Regions from separate parts of the Brevibacillus parabrevis genome, predicted to be linked through region 2. Evidence: riboswitches for the same ligand, from Rfam matches in the RefSeq annotation. Region 2 holds a riboswitch; the other holds the start of a gene.

Region 1 (10,121 bases), 860 kb from region 2:
TCCGAGAGAGCAGGGGCGACGTGCGGCTGGCGGCTTGCGCGAATCGCGTGCCCCATGTTGTCCAGCTTCAAAGCCATTTCGCGCGTGGATGCGGAGTCCATAATAATTTGCGTCAAGTTTTCTTCCAGCGAGGAACTCAGGTTGAGGCGTTCGACGATATCATCGAGTTCGCCGATGACCATTTCAAACAGATCGATTTTTTCGTACAGCAGTTTGAGAATATGTTCTTCGATCGTCCCGACCGTGGACAGATTGTAAATGTGCACATCCCGCTTTTGCCCGAGACGGTGAACGCGGCCGATTCGCTGTTCGACACGCATCGGGTTCCACGGCATGTCGTAGTTGATCACCTGATTGCAAAATTGCAGGTTGATCCCTTCGCCGCCTGCTTCTGTCGCGATCAGCACTTGTGCGCGGTTTTGAAACAGATCGGTCATCCAGTCTTTTTTGCTGCGCTTGAAGCCGCCGCGAAACGGCACAGAGGTAATTCCGTGGTCATGCAAATATTTTTGCAAGTAATTTTGCGTGGCCCGATATTCGGTGAAAACGATCACTTTGTCGTTGATCTGCTGAATCAGCTCGACCGTTTTGGCCGCCTTGGAATGCGTCTCGATCCGCTTGATCATCTCCACCAGTTCCAGTATTTGCGCCCGCAGCAAAGACTCCTCGCTGGTGCGTTGATGCATGTTGTACAGCGTCATGAAGGAGGCTTCCTTGCTGGAGCAAACCTCGCGCTGGAGCGTGATGAGAGCGAGCGAATTGAACAGCCCGGTTCCCGTCTTGTACTGATCGTGGACAAAGCGCGTGACGCCCTCGTACAGCTTCATCTCCTCCTGCGTCAGCTCGATGGGAATCGACTGCACGCGGCGGCTGGTGAACTGGATGCCGCCGTCGCTTCGCTTGTTGCGAATCATGACCTTTTCGATTTCTTCGCGCAATTTTTCGCTGTTTTTCGATTGGCGCTTTCCCTCGACGTAATTGGTGGAAAACGACGTCGAGTGGCCCAGATGCCCCGGTTTGAGCAAATTGATCAGGTTGTACAGCTCGTCCATCTCGTTCTGGATAGGGGTGGCGGTGAGCAGCAAACAGTATTTTTTGCGAATTTCCTTCACGAATTGATAGTTTCGGGTTCGCTTGTTTTTGAGCTTGTGCGCTTCGTCGATAATGAGCATGTCGTAGTCGATATCGAGCACATGGCGGCGATGCGGGTCGCGTTTGGCCGTGTCGATGGAGGCGACGACGACTTCGTGCTGACGCCACATGTACTCTTTTTTTTGCGCGACGGCAGGAATGCCGAATTTTTGTTGCAGTTCTTTTGTCCACTGAATGACGAGAGAGGCGGGAACGAGGACGAGAATTTTTTTCGCCAAGCCTCTGACCATGTATTCTTTCATGATCAACCCTGCCTCGATGGTCTTGCCCAATCCGACTTCATCCGCGAGAATCGCGCGGCCGCGCATGTCATTCAGCACGCGTTCCGCCGTCTGGAGCTGATGGGGAAAAGGCGAGAGCAGCGGCAAGTAGTTCAGGCATTGCAAAGAATCGAACTCGCGAACCGCCATCGCTTCTTCTGCTTCCAGCGCCAGCTTGAACAGCTCCCACTTGTCCCATGGACCATCTTCGTGCAGCCGCTCGGTCAGCGGCGATATCCAGCTCGTGTCAAATGAAACAGGAACATTCGGCATATACGTTACTCCTTTACACAGCTCTGCCATAACTTTCATGCGTTTTAATAAAAAACTTAACATTATGGGTAATGTTCATCACTTTGTTAAGTATTTCTTGATCTGACTGTTAATTTGCATATTTTCAACTGTCGACTCTCATGGTAGGATATAGAGGAAGTTCGTTCATTAGTATGGAAATCATAGCAAAAACTTATGTATGACCATCTAACCAACGCGAATGATAGTAGCAGGGAGAGACTGCGTGAACCACTGCAGCGCCGAAGGAGCAAGCCGGTAACGGTGAATCTCTCAGGCAAAAGAACCTCTACTGGACGCAACTCTGGAGAGAGCTCGCATGTCGAGCCACCAAAGGGGAAACTTGCAAGCCCGGTGATCCCCGCCGAGCTTGATTGGCAAGGTAACTCTCAGGTACCAAGGACAGAGGAGGAGAAATGGGCACCTTTCTTTTGGTGTACCCGTTTTTTCGCCTCTGTTTTTTCATGGGGAAAAATGCCGACTATCTGCCTTTAGGAGGTGCCACACATGTCCAATCTGAAAAGAACGCCACTGTTTGATTCCTATGCAAAATACGGCGCCAAAACAATCGACTTCGGCGGTTGGGAGCTGCCTGTACAGTTTTCCAGCATTGGTCAGGAGCATGAAGCTGTTCGCACGAAAGCAGGTTTGTTTGATGTATCCCACATGGGAGAGGTGGACGTAAAAGGCGAGAGCGCGCTCGAATACTTGCAGCGCGTGACAACCAACGACGTTTCCAAGCTGGCAGTGGGACAAGCTCAATACAGCGTGCTTTGCTACCCGGACGGCGGTACGGTCGACGATTTGCTCGTTTACAAATACGCAGACGACCATTACCTGCTTGTCATCAACGCTGGCAATATTGACAAAGACTATGCATGGCTGCAGGAGCACCTGATTCCGGGCGTCACGATCGAAAATATCTCGCCGCAAACGGCGCAGATTGCGATCCAGGGGCCTTTGGCTGAATCGATTTTGCAAAAGCTGACCCAAACGGATCTGTCCCAAATCGGCTTTTTCCGTTTTGAGCGCGATGTAGAGGTTAGCGGTATTCCGGCATTGGTATCCCGTACAGGCTACACGGGCGAAGATGGCTTCGAGATTTACTTGGCTGCGGATCGTGCGGCAGAGCTGTGGGACGCCCTGCTTGAAGCAGGCAAAGAAGACGGTCTGGTTGCTTGCGGACTGGGTGCGCGTGACACGCTGCGCTTTGAAGCCAAGCTGCCACTGTACGGTCAGGAACTGAGCAAGGACATTACACCGATCGAAGCGGGTATCGGCTTCGCGGTGAAGGTAGATAAAGCAGTGCCGTTCATCGGCCAAGAGGTGTTGAAAGCGCAAAAAGAAAACGGCGCGCCTCGCAAGCTGGTAGGGATCGAGATGATCGATCGCGGCATTCCGCGCACGCACTATCCGGTCTATGTCGGAGAAGAGCTGGTAGGAGAAGTGACCACAGGGACACAATCCCCGACCTTGAAGAAAAACGTTGGTCTGGCCCTGGTCAAAAGCGAGCACACGGCGATTGGCACAGAGGTTGAAGTGGAAATTCGCGGAAAACGACTGAAAGCTGTTGTTGTTGCCGCTCCTTTTTATAAACGTGCGAAATAACCAAGCATAAGCCCACAATACATCCTATTTGAGGAGGACAACGTTCGTGAAATACCGCTACCTGCCCCAAACTGATCAGGACAAGCGCGAAATGCTCGAAACTCTGGGCATTTCCAGTGTAGAAGAACTGTTTGCAGACATTCCGGAAGAGGTGCGTTTCAAAGGTGCGCTGAACATTCCAGAAGCTCTGTCCGAGCCTGATCTGGTCAAATACTTCACTCGCCTGGCTAACAAAAACGTCAACTTCAGCACACACGTCAACTTTTTGGGTGCTGGCGTTTATCAGCACTATGCGCCAAGCACAGTCAACCACATGCTGCTCCGCGGAGAATTTTTCACGGCTTATACGCCTTACCAGCCTGAAATCAGCCAAGGCGAGCTGCAAGCGATTTTTGAATTTCAGACAATGGTGTGTGAACTGACAGGAATGGAAGTAGCGAACTCCTCTATGTACGACGGAGCGACTTCCTTGGCAGAAGCGGCTATGATGGCGGCTGGTCACACTGGAAAAAAGCGCGTCATCGTTTCCCGCGCTGTGCATCCGGAAGCGCGCGGCGTTCTGAAAACATACGCGTACGGTCAAGGCGTAGAGCTGGTTGAAGTCGGCATCAACAGCGATGGCGTAACCGACACACAAGCTCTGGAAGCGCTGATTGACGAAAACACAGCGGCTGTGATCGTGCAATATCCTAACTTCTTCGGAAACGTGGAAGACTTGGCAGCAGTTGAGCCGATTGCTCATGGCAAAGGCGCCCTGTTCGTCGTTTCTTCCAACCCGCTTGCACTGGGCGTATTGGAAGCGCCAGGCAAACTGGGCGCTGACATCGTAGTAGGCGACATGCAACCGTTCGGTATCCCGGCATCGTTTGGCGGACCGCACTGCGGATATTTTGCGACGACGAGCAAGCTGATGCGCAAAATGCCAGGACGCATCGTCGGGCAAACGAAAGACGAGAACGGCAAGCGCGGTTTCGTACTGACGCTGCAAGCTCGTGAACAGCATATCCGTCGTGAAAAAGCGACTTCGAACATTTGCTCCAACCAGGCGCTGTTGGCACTGGCGGCTGCGATCACCCTGACTGGACTCGGAAAACAAGGCGTACAGGAAATGGCGATGATGAACCTGCAAAAGGCGCATTACGCGAAGCAAGCCCTGCAAGCCAAAGGGCTGGAAGTCGTCTTTACTTCCCCGTTCTTCAACGAGTTCGTGGTCAAGCTGTCCAAGCCAGTAGCAGAAGCCAACAAGCAACTGCTCCAGGCAGGAATCATCGGCGGCTACGATCTGGGGCTGGATTACCCTGAATTTGCAGGCCACACCTTGCTCGCAGTAACCGAGCTTCGGACCAAGGAAGAAATCGACACATTGGCGGCTGAATTGGAGGCGATCACACGTGCGTAACGACCAGGAGAAAGCACTGATTTTTGAAATGAGCAAACCGGGCCGTGTGGGCTACAATCTGCCGGCATTGGATGTACCGGAAGTAGAGGTCGCAAGCCTTTTGCCAAAGCACCTCATTCGTGAAACCCCTGCTGAATTGCCAGAGGTATCCGAGCTGCAACTCGTTCGCCACTACACCGAGTTGTCCCGTCGCAACCACGGGGTAGACAACGGCTTCTACCCGCTCGGTTCTTGCACGATGAAATACAATCCGAAAATCAACGAAGACGTGGCTCGCTATGCCGGCTTCGCGCAAACTCACCCGTACCAGCCGGAAGAAACCGTACAAGGCGCACTGGAGCTTTTGTACAACCTGCAAGAAGAACTGGCTGAAATCACCGGAATGGACGCCGTTACCCTGCAACCGGCTGCCGGAGCGGCAGGCGAGTGGACGGGTCTGATGATGATCCGCGCTTACCATGAAAGCCGTGGAGAAGCTCACCGTACAAAAGTAATCGTGCCGAACTCCGCGCACGGTACAAACCCGGCGTCTGCGGCTGTAGCAGGTCTGGATACCGTTACGATTGCTTCTGACGAGCGCGGTCTGGTAGACATTCAAGCTCTGCGCGATGCGGTTGGCTCTGACACGGCAGCGCTCATGCTGACCAACCCGAACACGCTCGGTCTGTTCGAGGAAGACATCGTCGAGATGGCGAAAATCGTCCACGAAGCAGGCGGCTTGCTGTACTACGATGGAGCCAATGCGAATGCGATCCTCGGCATTGCCCGTCCAGGCGACATGGGCTTTGACGTCGTGCATCTCAACTTGCACAAAACATTTACCGGACCACACGGCGGCGGCGGCCCTGGTGCAGGACCAGTCGGCGTGAAAAAGGTTCTCGAACCATTCTTGCCAACGCCAATCGTGGCGAAAAAGGAAGACGGCAGCTTCTACTGGGACAGCAACCGTCCGGAATCGATCGGCCGCGTAAAAGGCTACAACGGAAACTTCGGCATTCTCGTTCGCGCTTACAGCTACATTCGCACGATGGGTCCAGAAGGTTTGCTGCAAGTTTCGCAAAATGCGGTGCTCAGCGCCAACTACATGATGCGTCGTCTCGCTACGGCGTACAACCTGCCGTTTGACCGCGTCTGCAAGCACGAATTTGTCTTGTCTGGCGTGAACCAAAAGAAACTCGGCGTGCGCACGCTGGATATCGCAAAACGTTTGCTCGACTTCGGCTACCATCCGCCAACGATCTACTTCCCGCTGATTGTCGATGAGTGCCTGATGATCGAGCCGACTGAAACCGAGACAAAAGAAACGCTCGACGAGTTCATCGACGTCATGCTGCAAATTGCCCGCGAGTGTGAAGAAACACCTGAGCTTGTACAGGAAGCTCCGCACACGACCGTGGTAAAACGTCTGGATGAAGCGACTGCGGCACGCAAGCCGATCCTGCGCTATCAGCCACAAGCTTAATAACTCTCTTTGGGAAAAGCCGCCTTTTTACAGGGCGGTTTTTCTTTCCGAATGATGCTATCATGAACAGATGGGGTTGATCCGACTTTCGGGGAGAGAAGACAAACATGAGCAAACGGATAGTATTTACTGGCGGCGGGTCTGCCGGGCACGTCACGCTCAACCTCGCCCTCATCCCGCATTTTTTGCAGCGGGGCTGGGAGGTGGCCTACATCGGCTCGACAGAGGGGATTGAGCGGGAGCTGGTCGAGAAGCTGGACGGCGTGCGCTACATCGGGATTGCTACAGGCAAGCTGCGCCGATATTTTGCTTGGAAAAACTTCACGGACCCGCTGCGTGTGAGCAAAGGGGCTTGGCAGGCGTACCGTTTCCTCGCTGACTGGAAGCCGAACGTAATCTTTTCCAAGGGCGGCTTCGTCTCCGTCCCGGTTGTGTTCGGCGCCTGGCTGAATCGGCTGCCTGTCGTCCTGCACGAGTCTGATTTGACGCCAGGACTGGCCAATCGCCTGTCGCTGCCTTTTGCCGACAAAGTATGCGTGACTTTTCCTGATACATTGAAGCATCTGCCAGCAGGCAAGGGAATGCACGTAGGAGCCATTGTGCGCGAGGAACTGAAAAAAGGCCGAAAAGAGCAAGGGCTGGCCCTGTGTGATTTTTCTCCGGGGAAGCCTGTGCTGCTCGTCATGGGCGGGAGTCTCGGGGCAAAACGTTTGAACGAAGTGATCAGGGGAACGCTCGATGAGCTGCTCAAACAGTATTCCATCGTACATATTTGCGGCAAAAACCAACGGGACGAAAGCTTGCAAAAGAAAGGCTACAAGCAGTTCGAGTACGTCCAGGAGGAGCTTCCCGACCTTTTGGCGATGACGGATTTGGTCGTCTCGCGCGCGGGTTCCAATGCGATTTACGAGTTTCTCGAACTGCAAAAGCCGATGCTGCTTGTGCCGTTGTCTCTTGCAGCCAGCAGGGGAGATCAGTTGTTGAACGCACGTTCATTTGAGCAGCAAGGCTTTTGTGCCGTCTTGCAGGAAGAGGCGCTGAACGAGGCGAGCTTTTTGCAAGCGTTGAAAAGCCTTGCCGAAAAGCGAAGCGCCATCGCGGAAAAGCAGCGCGTCGCGATCGGAAAACCAAAAGACGCCTTGGCGCAAGTCGTCGCGATCATCGAGGAAGCGGCTCATTGAAACAGCGCATCCAAGTCTTGCCGCCCTTTTGGGAGAAGCGTACAATGAAATCGTTGTGAGAAGGAGGTACATACATATGGAACAGTGGCGCTATGTCGTAACGGAGCCGATGTCTCCGGCGATGAATATGGCTGTAGACGAAGCGATTTTGCAACTGCACAGCGAAGGCAAGGTACCGCCGACCGTTCGTTTTTATACGTGGGACCCGGCTACTTTGTCGATTGGATATTTTCAAAAGGCGATCAAGGAAATCAACCTGGAGGAAGTACAGCGGCGCGGACTTGGCTTTGTGCGCCGGGCAACAGGCGGACGCGCCGTTCTCCACGATCAGGAGCTGACGTACAGTGTGATCGTGTCCGAAGATCATCCGCGGATGCCATCTGGCGTGACAGAGGCTTACAAAATCATCAGCCTCGGATTGCTGCACGGCTTCCAGAACCTGGGGCTTGCCGCAGAGATGGTGTCGCTTGCCAGCGAGGAGGAAAAAGAAAAGTACAACTCGCCAGGCTCGTCTGCTTGCTTTGACTCGCCATCGTGGTATGAGCTGGTCGTCGAAGGCAAAAAGGTAGCGGGCAGTGCGCAAACGCGTCAAAAGGGAGTCATCCTCCAGCACGGCTCGATCTTGCTCGATATGGACGTCGATTTGCTGTTCTCGCTGCTGCATTTCCCGTCGGATCGCGTCAAACAGCGGATGATGGACAGCTTCCGCCAAAAAGCGGTGACGATTAACGAAGTAAGCCCGCGTCCTGTCAGCTTGCAGGAAGCGATCGAGGCATTTTCCAAAGGCTTTGCCTCCGGTCTGGACGTCGAACTGGTGCCGTCCGCACTGACAGACGAAGAGCGGGCGCTGGCAGAGGAACTCGCCGCCACCCGTTATGCGACAGACGAATGGAACTTGCGCCGATAGACGATAGCCGACAGGTGACAAACGTACAGAAAAAAGCTCGCCAGTGTGAACAATCGCTGGTGAGCTTTTTCGTTTTCCATCTGTTTCGTACGGTTAGACGAGTACGCTGTCGTGAATGTGCTGTTCAAACAAAGCTTGCAGCCTGGATGTAACCGAACCTGGCTGACCGTTGCCTACCGCTTCGCCATCGACGGAGATCAGCGGCATGATTTCTGCGGTCGTGCTGGTGAGGAACAACTCATCCGCTTGTTTGAGGAAGGCGATGTCAAACGGCTTTTCGTGAACAGCGATGCCGTTTGCCTGGGCCAGATCGATGACGACCTGACGGGTGATGCCGTGCAGGATCAGGTGATCAGCCGGATGCGTGTACAGCACGCCGTCTTTTACTGCGAAAAGATTGGACGAACTGCATTCGGTAATGATCCCGTCGCGGTGCAAAATCGAGTCCTGTGCGCCTTTGTCCTTGGCGTACTGTTTGACGAGCACGGCTCCCAATAGATTGAGAGTCTTGATATCACAGCGCAGCCAGCGAATGTCTTCTACGAGGGAAGCGGTCCAACCCTTTTTCAAATCGTCGACTGGCCGAGCTTTGGGGCGCACGAAAGCCATGATGACCGGAGTGATGGCACTTGGGATGTCGTGGACGCGAGGAGCGGCGCCGCGAGAAATTTGCAAGTACAAGGTGGCATCGTCCTGGTCGGTAATGTTGTTTTTCGCCATCAGCTCTTGAGCCAAATCGGTCAGTGATTCCGGGCTCCACGGCAGCTCCAGCTTGATTTCCCCCGCGCTGCGGAACAGGCGGGTCAAGTGGGCGTCCCATTGATACATGCGCCCTTTATAGATTCGTACGACTTCATAGATGCCGTCCCCGAAGTTGTATCCGCGATCTTCCGGATGAACCGCTGCTTGCCCCTCTTCCACCCATTTGCCATCTACATAAAGCATGGTGAGTCCTCCTCTACTGATTCCAGCCGCTTTTTTCCAACGGTTTTTTATTTGATTCAACATTAGCAAATCGTACCTCTCAGGGTCAATTTGAAAAGCGGATTTCCGCTATCAATAATTTAGCAAGGAGAAGCGTTCATCTATTAACTTTTTAAATGGGCGGCTCCTTTCCGACAAATCGACGAGTTCCTCGTGTCGCTGTGCATGTCCAGGCAGATTTGGGCAGAAGGAGAACGAAAGCTGTCCGCCGCTGACGGCGCGTGCTGGTATTTGACTAACTATTCTGACTAGACGCTTGTGGAGCAGTCTGTCCATAATAAAAGCAAAGAGCGCCAGGAAGAGGGGAGAACGCCATGCGATCCGTTGGTTATTGCGCACTAGGAGCACTGCTTGTTTGCGGGAGTTTGCTGTCCTTGCCCTTCTCTTCGCAACAGGCATATGCGAATCAGGTTCAGACAGATGCAGAGCTGTTGTACAGCCATGTAGAGCGCTTGGCGAAAGCAGCGAGACCGCCTGCGACCGAGTCGGAGTTCGCAGCAGGGGTATACGTGGAGAATCTGTGGCGCGCCTATGGCTATGAGACAGAACTCCAGCCTTTTTATTACCATACATACAAACGCCCAACGGTCTTGTCGCTTGCGATCGACGACTGGAAGCGCAGCTGGGCGATCAAAGGATTGACTTTTGCCCAGAACGGGACGGCAACAGCGGACATAGTCGATGTCGGCTACGGACGCGCCAATGATTTTGCCAATGGAGCGGCGAGAGGGAAAATCGCGCTGATCAAGCGGGGAGAAATTCCGTTTGGCGAAAAGGTCAGACAGGCAGCGGCAGCAGGAGTGGTAGCGGCGATCATCTGGAACGATCGCGAGGGGGAGTGGAAGGCGACACTGGGCGAGCCGCTGGACATGTCCGT
Region 2 (10,121 bases):
AATCTCGTGTTTTTTTACGAGAAAATCATTTCGAAAAGTTCATCCGCCCCTTGTTGCGGACAACTCCTCCATCGGCTAAAAAAGCACAGCCCCCCTGGATGGAGAGCTGCGCCGTGTACGACTTGCTTTCTATTTTTTCGTCAAGCCTTCGTAGATTGTCTTAATATTCCACTCCATCATTTTGATGTACGTATCTCCATCTTCGCCTGGCTTGCCGAGCGAGTCGGTAAACACTTTTCCGACGATCGGCACGCCGGTTTCCCGGGATACCATCTCCATGCTGCGCGGGTCAATGCTCGTTTCCACGAACAGAGCCGGAATTTTTTTCGCGCGGATCGTATCGACTACCTGGCTGACTTGCTCAGGCGTTCCCTGGTTTTCCGAGTTGATTTCCCAAATGTAGGCGGCGTCGAAATCGTATGCTTCGCTGAAATATTTAAACGCTCCTTCGCTCGTTACGAGAACGCGCTGTTCACGCGGAATTTGATTGTATTGCTTGACTGCCTCTTCGTGCAAAGCGCGCAGCTTTTCGATGTACGCTTTTGCATTTTGCTCGTACGTGTCCTTGTGCGCCGGGTCGACTTTGATCAGTGCGTCTCTGGCATTTTCCGCGTACTTGATGCCGTTGCGCACATCCAGCCACGCATGCGGATCTTCTTCGCTCTCTTTGCCTTTTGTCGTCAAATGCTTGGCGGCTACGCCTTCACTCATGCGGAACACGGGTGCATCTTGTCCAGACTTGCCTGCTGTGTGCATCAGCTTTTCAAACCACGAGTTTCCTGCTTCCAGATTCAAGCCGTTGTAGAACACGGCATCGGCATCCGTCGTTTTTTGCACGTCGGCTGGCAACGGATCGTATTCGTGCGGGTTCGAGCCGACCGGAGCCAAGCTGTGAATTTCCACGCGATCTCCGCCCACATTTTTCACAATGTCATACAGAATCGAATACGTTGTCACTACGTGCAGCTTTTCATTTCCAGTTTTTACCTCTTGGTTGGAACTTTGCGGCGCACCGCACGCGGCGAGCAGGACGGATGAGATGAGAAAGACGAGAAACAGATTCCATTTTTTCATGACGAGTTCTCCTTTTATTTACTTCGAAAGCTCGGCTCTTTTTTGCCGCACTCGAATGGATTTCCATACAACTCCGTGCTTTTTCGAGAACAGGAAGGCCAGAAGGAACAAACCTGTCGCCACCATTACGATGGTTGCCCCCGAAGCCAGGTTGTAGGTAAAGCTGAAGTACAGGCCGATAATCGCTGAAATGACCCCGAAGCTCGCTGCCAGGAAAATCATCACCGACAGTCTGTCTGTCAGCAAATAGGCTGTCGCTGCGGGAGTAATCAGCATGGCGACCACCAGCACGATTCCCACGGTTTGCAGCGACGCTACGGTAACCATCGTCAGCAACGTCATCAGCAAATAGTGAATCAGATTGTTGCGCAGACCGTACGCCGCCGCAATCGTCGGATCGAAGGACGTCAGCAGCAGTTCCTTGAAAAACGCGTAGACGGTCACAATCACAATCACGCCGATCCCGACCGTCACCCACATGTCGGACGGTCGCACTGCCAGAACGTTCCCGAACAAAATGTGATACAGGTCCGTGCTGCTTTTCAGCATCGTAATCATGATGATTCCCAAGGCAAAAGCGGAAGTGAACAAAATCCCGATCGCCGTATCGTTTTTAATCCGGCTGTTTTGGCTGACATATCCGATCCCGATCGCTGTAAGCACCCCGGTGGCGACTGCGCCCAGGAAAAAGTTGATCCCGAAGGCATACGAGAGCGCCACCCCCGGCAAAACCGCGTGGGAGATGGCATCGCCCATCAACGACATCCCGCGCAAAATGATGAAGCTGCCAATGACCCCGCAAATGATTCCCACCACGACTGATGTAAACAATGCCTTTTGCAAAAAATCATATTGTCCGATCGCATGTAAAAATTCCATTACGCAGTTACCTCGGCCTTCTCCAGAAATTGCAGCTGATGCGCGTAAGCTTTGGACATGACTTCCCGGTTCAGCACCTCATCGACTGCTCCAAACTTGATCAGTTCCTTGTTCAAAAGCAGCAGCTGATCGAAATACGCATTCGCTTTGCTCAAGTCGTGGTGGACGACTACGATCGTTTTGTCCTGAAGCTGAAGCTCCTTCAAAATATGGATGATCGTCTCCTCGCTGGCGACGTCGATTCCGACAAATGGCTCGTCCAGAAGGAGCAATTCCGGTTTTTGCGCCAGTGCCCGGGCCAAAAATACGCGCTGCTGCTGCCCGCCTGACAACTCGCCGATCTGCCGCTTGGCGAAGTCCTCCAGTCCCACTTTTCGCAGGCACTCCATCGCCCACAACTTTTCCTTTTTTTTCGGAAATTTGAATAATCCGACGCTTGGATATGTTCCGATGAGAACCGTATCCATCACCGTGATCGGAAACGTCCAGTCGATTTGGCTTCGCTGCGGCACATAAGCGATTTTCTTGCGCACCTCGCTTACTTCTTTGCCGTAAAACAGGACGTCTCCCTTGTCTTTTCCGATCAACCCCAACATGGCTTTGATCATGGTCGATTTGCCTGCGCCGTTCGGGCCGATGATGCCCACCATGCTGCCCTGCTCAACCGCAAACGATACACCCTGCACGACCTCAACTCCAAAATAGGAAACGTGAAGCTCTCTGACTGACACAGCACTATTCATGAGATTCCCTCCAAAAATAATCAGTCGTTTTATTCTCGCTGTTGCGCTACATCATCCCCTCTGGTTGTCCCGACTCACTTATATATGCTTATACACAAAATTGTAGTTATTAACCAATAATATTCGCCATGGCAAAATAATATGCTTGTGTATAAAAATGTTTCCCTGATGCAAAATTTACTGGAAATCGTTCTCACTGTCAACCCTTAATTTCATTTTCTAGGAAATAAAGAAAAAGCACAGCCCGCATATCACGCGCTGTGCTCTTTGTTTATTCACTTTGTCATCTGTTGGTTACACCAGTTGCAGCGAAATGTATTTGACCTCCAAATATTCTTCGATTCCTTGGTGACTGCCTTCCCGGCCGAGACCGCTTTCCTTCATGCCGCCAAACGGTGCTTGCGCGACAGATGGCCCCCCGTCGTTTACCCCGACAATGCCGTATTCCAGATTTTCCGAGAACATGAATGCCCGCGTCAACGACTGGGTGAAAACGTAAGCCGCCAGTCCGTACGGTGTCGCATTCGCGCGTCTGATGACGTCCGCGTCGTCGGAGTACGTGCTAACAGGAGCAATCGGCCCGAACGTCTCCTCTTGCATGCAGAGCATTTCGTCTGTGACCTCCGAGAGCACAACAGGCTTCAGGAAATAGCCGACCGCACCTTCCAGCTCCGGATTGCCATGCAGCACAGCCCCTTTGGAGATAGCGTCGTCTACCTGCTGCCGGACTTTTTTGACCGCTCTGTCATCGATCAGCGGGCCGATCTCGACATGGTCCTCTGTCCCGACACCTACGCGCAGCGCTGCGACCGCTTCTGTCAGCCTTTGCAAAAATGGCTCTTTCACAGCCTCGTGCACATAAATCCGGTTGGCGCAAATGCACGTTTGCCCGGCGTTTCGGAATTTGGACTGGATCAAGCCTTTGACAGCCGCTTCGAGATTCGCGTCTTCTGCCACGATGAACGGCGCCAGACCGCCCAGCTCCAGAGACAGCTTTTTCACGGTGTCCGCCGCTTTTTTCATCAAGAGCTTGCCCACAGGCGTCGATCCGGTAAACGTCAGCTTTTTCACGCGAGAATCTTCCATCCAGACGTCGACCACTTCTCCCGCCCGCGAAGTAGTGACGATGTTGATCACACCTGCCGGGATGCCAGCCTCCTCGGCGCATTCCGCCAGCAACAGCGCCGTCAACGGCGTCTGTTCCGCTGGCTTGGCTACGGCCGTGCAGCCTGCGGCAAGCGCCGGAGCGAGCTTGCGCGCGATCATTGCCGCCGGAAAGTTCCACGGAGTAACCGCAGCCACGACACCGACAGGCTGCTTCTGGACGATGATCCGTTTGGAGACGGCAGACGACGGGATCGTCTCCCCGTAAATCCGCTTCGCTTCTTCCGCGTACCATTTGATGTAGCTGTTGGCATACTGCACCTCGCCCCGCGCTTCTGCAAGCGGCTTGCCCTGCTCCATCGTCATCACGTAGGCGATTTCATCGAGTCTGGCTTCAATGGCCTGATGCCAGCGCTCCAGAAGAGTGGCCCGCTCGTAAGCCGTCGTTTTCGACCAGCTTGCAAAAGCGGCTTGCGCGGCATCGACTGCCTGCTTCGCTTCTTCCGCACCTGCGTCCGGCACACTGCCAATCGTCGCGAGCGTCGCCGGATTTTGCACGATCATGCGCTTGTCAAGTGTCAGCCATGTTCCGTTCACGTAAATCCCTTTGTTCCACTCTTGTTGTTGTTTCACGCCGCTTTTTCCTCCTGTTCATTGGCTGTAAACAATTTCTCTTTTTCTCCGCGCAACCAATCTTTTCCATATAATAAAACGCACAGCAAAATTCCCGCGCCAAAAGCCATCGCTGCGCCTTTGATCACCAGAATGGCTCCGACGACTCCGGCGATCCCCAAATCGCGCTGGCTGCGCGCCTGCATCACGCCAATTCGCACGCTGACGTAGCCTTGCACGAGCAAGGTCAATGCCACTGCAACACCGAGAATCGGCTGAACGAGGCTGACGATCGGCAACAGCAGCAGACCTGTATTCGTTCCCCAGCGGAAAGAGCCTGCGCCCCCGAAAAAGGAGTTCATCGCCTGCTTGCCTTTTTTGAACCGCTCCACGACCACGACCTGCATCGCTGCCCACATCGGGCCGCACATCGTAATATCTGGTCCGATCAGGCTCATCAGCATGTTGCGTCCGCCAAAAATCATGTGCGCCCGGTCAGGATTGTAGTCGACTTTTTCATCGAGACGCACCTGGTCAGATTCGGATAACAGCGCTTTCGTTTTCAGCACATCGCCAAAGACGACAAGGTAAGTCGCGAACACCGCAGGAAGCGCCGTGATGAAAAAGGACAGCGCCGGCAGCCCCAAGCCGAAAACCGTATACTGCGACCAGAGCGTGGCGAAGTCCGGTTGGCTGAATCCCCACTGAATGTCCGGCCACTTCGCTTCCCCGAAGATCGGCGCTACGAATACCGCCAACAAAATCGCAGGCAAAATCCCCAAATTGCCGAGCAGCGCCCACAGCTTGCCTTTTTGCTTCAATCCTTCAAAATGCTTGGAAAATACGAGATAAAAGCAGAAACCGATACAAATCGCAATCGTGTACGGGAACAGGTCGAACTTCCCGCCTTTTTCAAAAATCGAGGTGATCGCGCCAATCCCCGCGCCGAGGATAATGCCTGATTTGATCGCGTTCGGCACGAAGTTGACTACCCGTTTGGCAAGCCCGGTGACGCCCAAAATAATCGATAGCAGCCCGAGCGTCAACTGGAAGGCAATCAGGGCGTACACCCGATCCGGCCCTTCGGGAAATTGCCCGACAAACAGCACGATCAACGGAATCGCAGGGGTAATCCAGCCCGGAATGACCGGATCGCCCAGCAAGTGGTGCAGCAAATACAAGAAGCCATTTAAAATGACGACAGCCAAGCCGACCTCAAACGGCATGCCAAGGTGATCGGCAAGCAACGTGATGGCGCCGAGATCGACGGCGCACATCAGCAATCCTTGCAAGTAATCAGGCCATTCAAAACGATAATGCACGAACGGCAGGCGAATTTTGAACGGGCCAGCCGGAATATACGGAGTCTCTGCACCATCTTTGCGTTGCTTCCACTTCATGTGATATCCCCCTCTTAGTAAGCTGCGCGATATATATCTTCTATGTCTTTTTTCCGCAAGGTGCGGGGATTGTTTTTCAAAAGCCGGGTCTGCTTCATCGCTTCTTCCGCCATCTCGGCAAGCGCTGTCTCAGGGATGTTGAACTCGCGCAACGACTGGGGAATTTCCACGTAACGGCACAGACGCGTCATCGCTTCGATCGCTTTTTCCGCCGCTTCATCCAGGCTCAGGCCAGTTGTATTTTCTCCGAGCGCCTGGGCGATGTCTCCCAGCTTTTCCAGGCAGGCGATCTTGTTCGTGCGCATCACGTAAGGCAAAAGCAGCGAGTTGCTAACGCCGTGCGCCATGTGGAAGCGTCCGCCGAGCGGGTAAGCCAGGGCATGTACAGCTCCTACCCCTGCATTTCCGAAGGCAAGACCCGCCATCAACGCGGCTGTAATCATGGCTTCGCGCGATTCGATGTTGTCCGGGGCCGCGTACGCTTTTGGCAGGTGAACGGCGATCAGCTTCATCGCACCAATCGCCAGCGCGTCCGTGACTGGGGAGGCAAACTTGGAAATATAAGCTTCCACTGCATGCACCAGCGCATCCACGCCGCTCGCAGCGGTAACACTCGGCGGGCACGTCAGCGTCATCATCGGCGAGACGATAGCCACATCCGGCAGCAAGTAAGGGCTTACAATTCCTTTTTTTACTTGCTCCTTCGTATCGGACAAAATCGAGATATTGGTCACTTCCGAGCCTGTTCCCGCCGTGGTCGGAATCGCGATCAGCGGCAAGCCCGGCTGCTTGACCAGATTCGTGCCAAAATACTGTTCGATGCTGCCCTCATTTGTCGCCATGACCGCAGCCGCTTTCGCAATGTCGATCGCGCTTCCTCCGCCGACCGCAATCAGCCCGTCGTAGCTTCCTGCGCGAATCATGCTGACACACAGGTCGACGATTTCGATTTCCGGCTCCGGATTGACGTCCGGGAAGATGCCTGCCTTCATCGGCAAAAGCTCCTCGACTTGCGCTACCACCCCGGCCTGAATCAAAATATGGTCGGTGACGATCAGCGGACGCTGCACCCCCAGACGGGCGACTTCCTCTGCAAGCAATGCCAGCGAATCGCGGCCTGTGACCAGCTTGTTCGCAGCAGCAAATGTAGAAATGTTCATGTTGTCACTCTCTCCCTTCTCTGTGCTGCCACTTAAAAGCAACTCTCGTGCCAAAGCCTTAAAATTCGCTGCACCCAACCTCGTTTGCTCCCGGCGAAATGGTAGATTTCCGCTCGCGAAACCACCTTTTCTCACATGTTCGTCACATTTTTCGCTCTCGCTTTGCCCGGAACAAAAAGCAACCGTTTTCATCCGATCACCGATCATGTTTCAAATCAAAATACATCATATTGATTTGTTTTCGAATCAAATTGTTGTTGATTCTTGCCATCTCCCTTGTTTGTTGGACTTCAATCGGTCAAAAATGTTTTATGCTTAAAATAGTCTGTCAATTGGCAATTTTCGTTTGACAAGCTATTTGGAATAATTTACTATCAAAAGAACGCATGCGAATATCTATCGCGGATGAATATTGCGGGAGAGACTAAACTTACCGTTTAGCACCGAAGGAGCAAATCCTGACCCCCAGGACAAATCTCTCAGGTAAAAGGACCGCAATGGGACGCATCTCTGGAGAGAGCCATTGGCCACCAAAGGAGTTAAACACTCTCAGGTAAAAGGACAGAGGAAAATAGGAACCAGCCTATTTTTCCCGTTCCTTTTTTTATTGGCGAAAAATAGGATTGCTGCTAGAAATCGCTGCGCTTTCAGGGGAACAGCCACATCCCCACTCGGGCAAACAAGGAGGGAGCAACCGGAAGCAAACAGCAAAAAATAAGGACTCACTGAAAAATGTAAGCGTTTTTTCCGTTGGAAGTAACTTAATGATGTATTTATTCTGTACAGCTATGTTACTATGAGAATTATAAAGAACCATAAACTTTTGTGAAGAAAAAGTCGTCGAGCAAGTAGTTGTCTTTCCAAGTAACTGTGCAGAATCAGACAGAGAGAAAGAGGGGGATCACATGGAACAACAAAAATTGGCGAGAGGTCTGAAAAACAGACACGTTCAACTCATCGCAATCGGTGGAGCCATTGGTACCGGACTATTTCTGGGTGCGGGAAAATCCATTCACCTCGCCGGGCCATCCATTTTGTTTGCGTACCTGATTACTGGGATTATTTGCTTTTTGATCATGCGCTCGCTCGGTGAACTTCTCCTGAGCAACCTGAACTATCATTCCTTCGTCGACTTCGTAAAAGACTACCTCGGAAACATGGCTGCGTTCGTCACAGGCTGGACGTATTGGTTTTGCTGGATTTCGATTGCCATGGCCGATTTGACGGCTGTCGGCTTGTACACACAGTATTGGTTTCCGGGAGTGCCGCAATGGATGCCGGGGTTGATTGCCCTCGTAATTTTACTTTTCATGAACTTGGCAACCGTGAAGCTGTTCGGAGAAATGGAGTTTTGGTTCGCGCTGGTAAAAGTCATCGCGATTCTCGCCTTGATCGTCGTCGGTATCGTCATGATCGTCAAAGGCTTCTCCACCAACTCCGGCGCTTCCAGCTTCACGAACTTGTGGAGCCATGGCGGGATGTTCCCGAACGGAATCAACGGCTTCTTACTTTCGTTCCAGATGGTCGTCTTCGCGTTCGTCGGCATTGAGCTGGTCGGGCTGACTGCCGGAGAGACAGAAAATCCTGAGCGCGTCATTCCAAAAGCGATCAACAACATTCCGATCCGCGTCTTGCTGTTCTATGTCGGTGCGCTGATCGTGATTATGAGCATCTACCCATGGAGTGCGATCGTTCCGACAGAAAGCCCGTTCGTGCAAGTGTTTGCCGCAATCGGAATTGCTGCCGCTGCGGGAATCGTCAACTTTGTCGTACTGACCTCCGCCGCTTCGGCATGTAACAGCGCCGTCTTCAGTACAAGCCGAATGGTCTACTCTTTGGGCAGAGAACAAAACGCGCCTGCGGCCATGACCAAGCTCACGACTCGCCAAGTTCCTGCCAATGCCCTGTTCTTCTCTACCGTCGTCATTCTCATCGCCGTTGTATTGAACTACATCATGCCAGAAGGCGTCTTCACGCTGATCACGAGTGTCTCGACGGTTTGCTTCCTGTTCATCTGGGGCATTACGGTCATTTGCCACCTGAAATACCGCAAGACAAGACCAGAGCTGGCAGCGCAAAACAAATTCAAAATGCCGCTCTATCCGTTTGCCAATTACTTGATTCTCGCTTTTCTCGCGTTCATTCTCGTCGTGCTCGCACTTGCTGAAGACACGCGCGTTGCCTTGTTCATCACACCTGTCTGGTTCATCATGCTCGTGGTGATTTACAAGCTGCGCAAAGCGAAAGTCGATCAGGTCAAAATTGCCGAAAACTCGTAAGCGGTAAGCGACACAACCAAAAACCACATTCATGAACGAATGTGGCTACATGAGTAAAACAAACATCCCGCGATGGCGTCAGGCGCTCGCGGGATGTTTTCCTATTCGTTCAACTCCGGTTCGCTGCCGATGTGCAGCTGCCACTTTTTCATCTTCTGGACGAGCGCACTTTGGCTGATCCCAAGCGCTTCCGCTGCCAGTCTGGTCGTCCGGTGCGTCTGGATCGCTTGGCTGATCATGCTGCGCTCCAGTCGTGCCACCGCATCGCGCAACGACGTCGGCTCCGCTTGCGGAAACACCTGTTGCAAAAAGCCGGGCAAATCTCCCACGTCAATCGTGTTGTGAAAAGTCGTGACAACCAGCCGCTCGACCAGGTTCGCCAGCTCCCGGATGTTCCCCGGCCAACTGTAGTTGGTCAGCCACTCGTAGCACTCCAGCGTCATCGTTTTTTGCTCGTTGTACTTTTCGTTGAATTTTTCCAGATAGGACTCAAGCAGCGGGACAATCTCTTCCCGGCGCTGCCGCAGCGGTGGAACCTCGAAAGTGACGATGTTCAGCCGATAGTACAAATCCTCGCGGAACAACCCTTCCCGCACCAGCGTTGCCAAATCCCGATGAGTCGCCGTGATGATCCGCACATCTACATGTCGCACTTGCGTGGAGCCGACGCGCATGAATTTGCTTTCCTCCACGACCTTCAACAGCTTGACTTGCAGCTCCAGCGGCAAATCGCCAATCTCGTCGAGAAAAAGCGTACCGCGATGGGCGCTTTCCAAAATGCCGACCTTGCCTTGCTTGAGCGCTCCCGTAAACGCACCCGGCTCGTAGCCAAACAGCTCAGCCTCCACCAGATGGCCCGGGATTGCCGCG

Evidence for each region. Region 2 has a riboswitch for glycine ahead of IRJ17_RS25185 (amino acid permease). Riboswitches for the same ligand answer to the same signal wherever they lie in the genome.
Region 1: linked by a shared signal. The riboswitch ahead of gcvT (glycine cleavage system aminomethyltransferase GcvT) and the one ahead of IRJ17_RS25185 (amino acid permease) in region 2 are both predicted to bind glycine.

What each region holds. Positions count from the first base shown of each region.
Region 1 covers NZ_CP064090.1:4,613,904-4,624,024, reverse strand. The annotation lists gene IRJ17_RS21135 (DEAD/DEAH box helicase) at 1-1,685, opposite strand, end outside; glycine riboswitch at 1,906-2,002, shown strand; glycine riboswitch at 2,003-2,119, shown strand; gene gcvT (glycine cleavage system aminomethyltransferase GcvT) at 2,211-3,311, shown strand; gene gcvPA (aminomethyl-transferring glycine dehydrogenase subunit GcvPA) at 3,358-4,710, shown strand; gene gcvPB (aminomethyl-transferring glycine dehydrogenase subunit GcvPB) at 4,703-6,172, shown strand; gene IRJ17_RS21115 (undecaprenyldiphospho-muramoylpentapeptide beta-N-acetylglucosaminyltransferase) at 6,280-7,353, shown strand; gene IRJ17_RS21110 (lipoate--protein ligase family protein) at 7,430-8,260, shown strand; gene dat (D-amino-acid transaminase) at 8,354-9,205, opposite strand; gene IRJ17_RS21100 (M28 family peptidase) at 9,559-10,121, shown strand, end outside.
Region 2 covers NZ_CP064090.1:5,469,115-5,479,235, forward strand. The annotation lists gene IRJ17_RS25155 (metal ABC transporter substrate-binding protein) at 130-1,074, opposite strand; gene IRJ17_RS25160 (metal ABC transporter permease) at 1,093-1,953, opposite strand; gene IRJ17_RS25165 (metal ABC transporter ATP-binding protein) at 1,953-2,696, opposite strand; gene IRJ17_RS25170 (NAD-dependent succinate-semialdehyde dehydrogenase) at 2,991-4,364, opposite strand; gene IRJ17_RS25175 (hypothetical protein) at 4,430-5,812, opposite strand; gene IRJ17_RS25180 (iron-containing alcohol dehydrogenase) at 5,827-6,972, opposite strand; glycine riboswitch at 7,378-7,477, shown strand; glycine riboswitch at 7,481-7,539, shown strand; gene IRJ17_RS25185 (amino acid permease) at 7,878-9,251, shown strand; gene IRJ17_RS25190 (sigma-54 interaction domain-containing protein) at 9,353-10,121, opposite strand, start outside.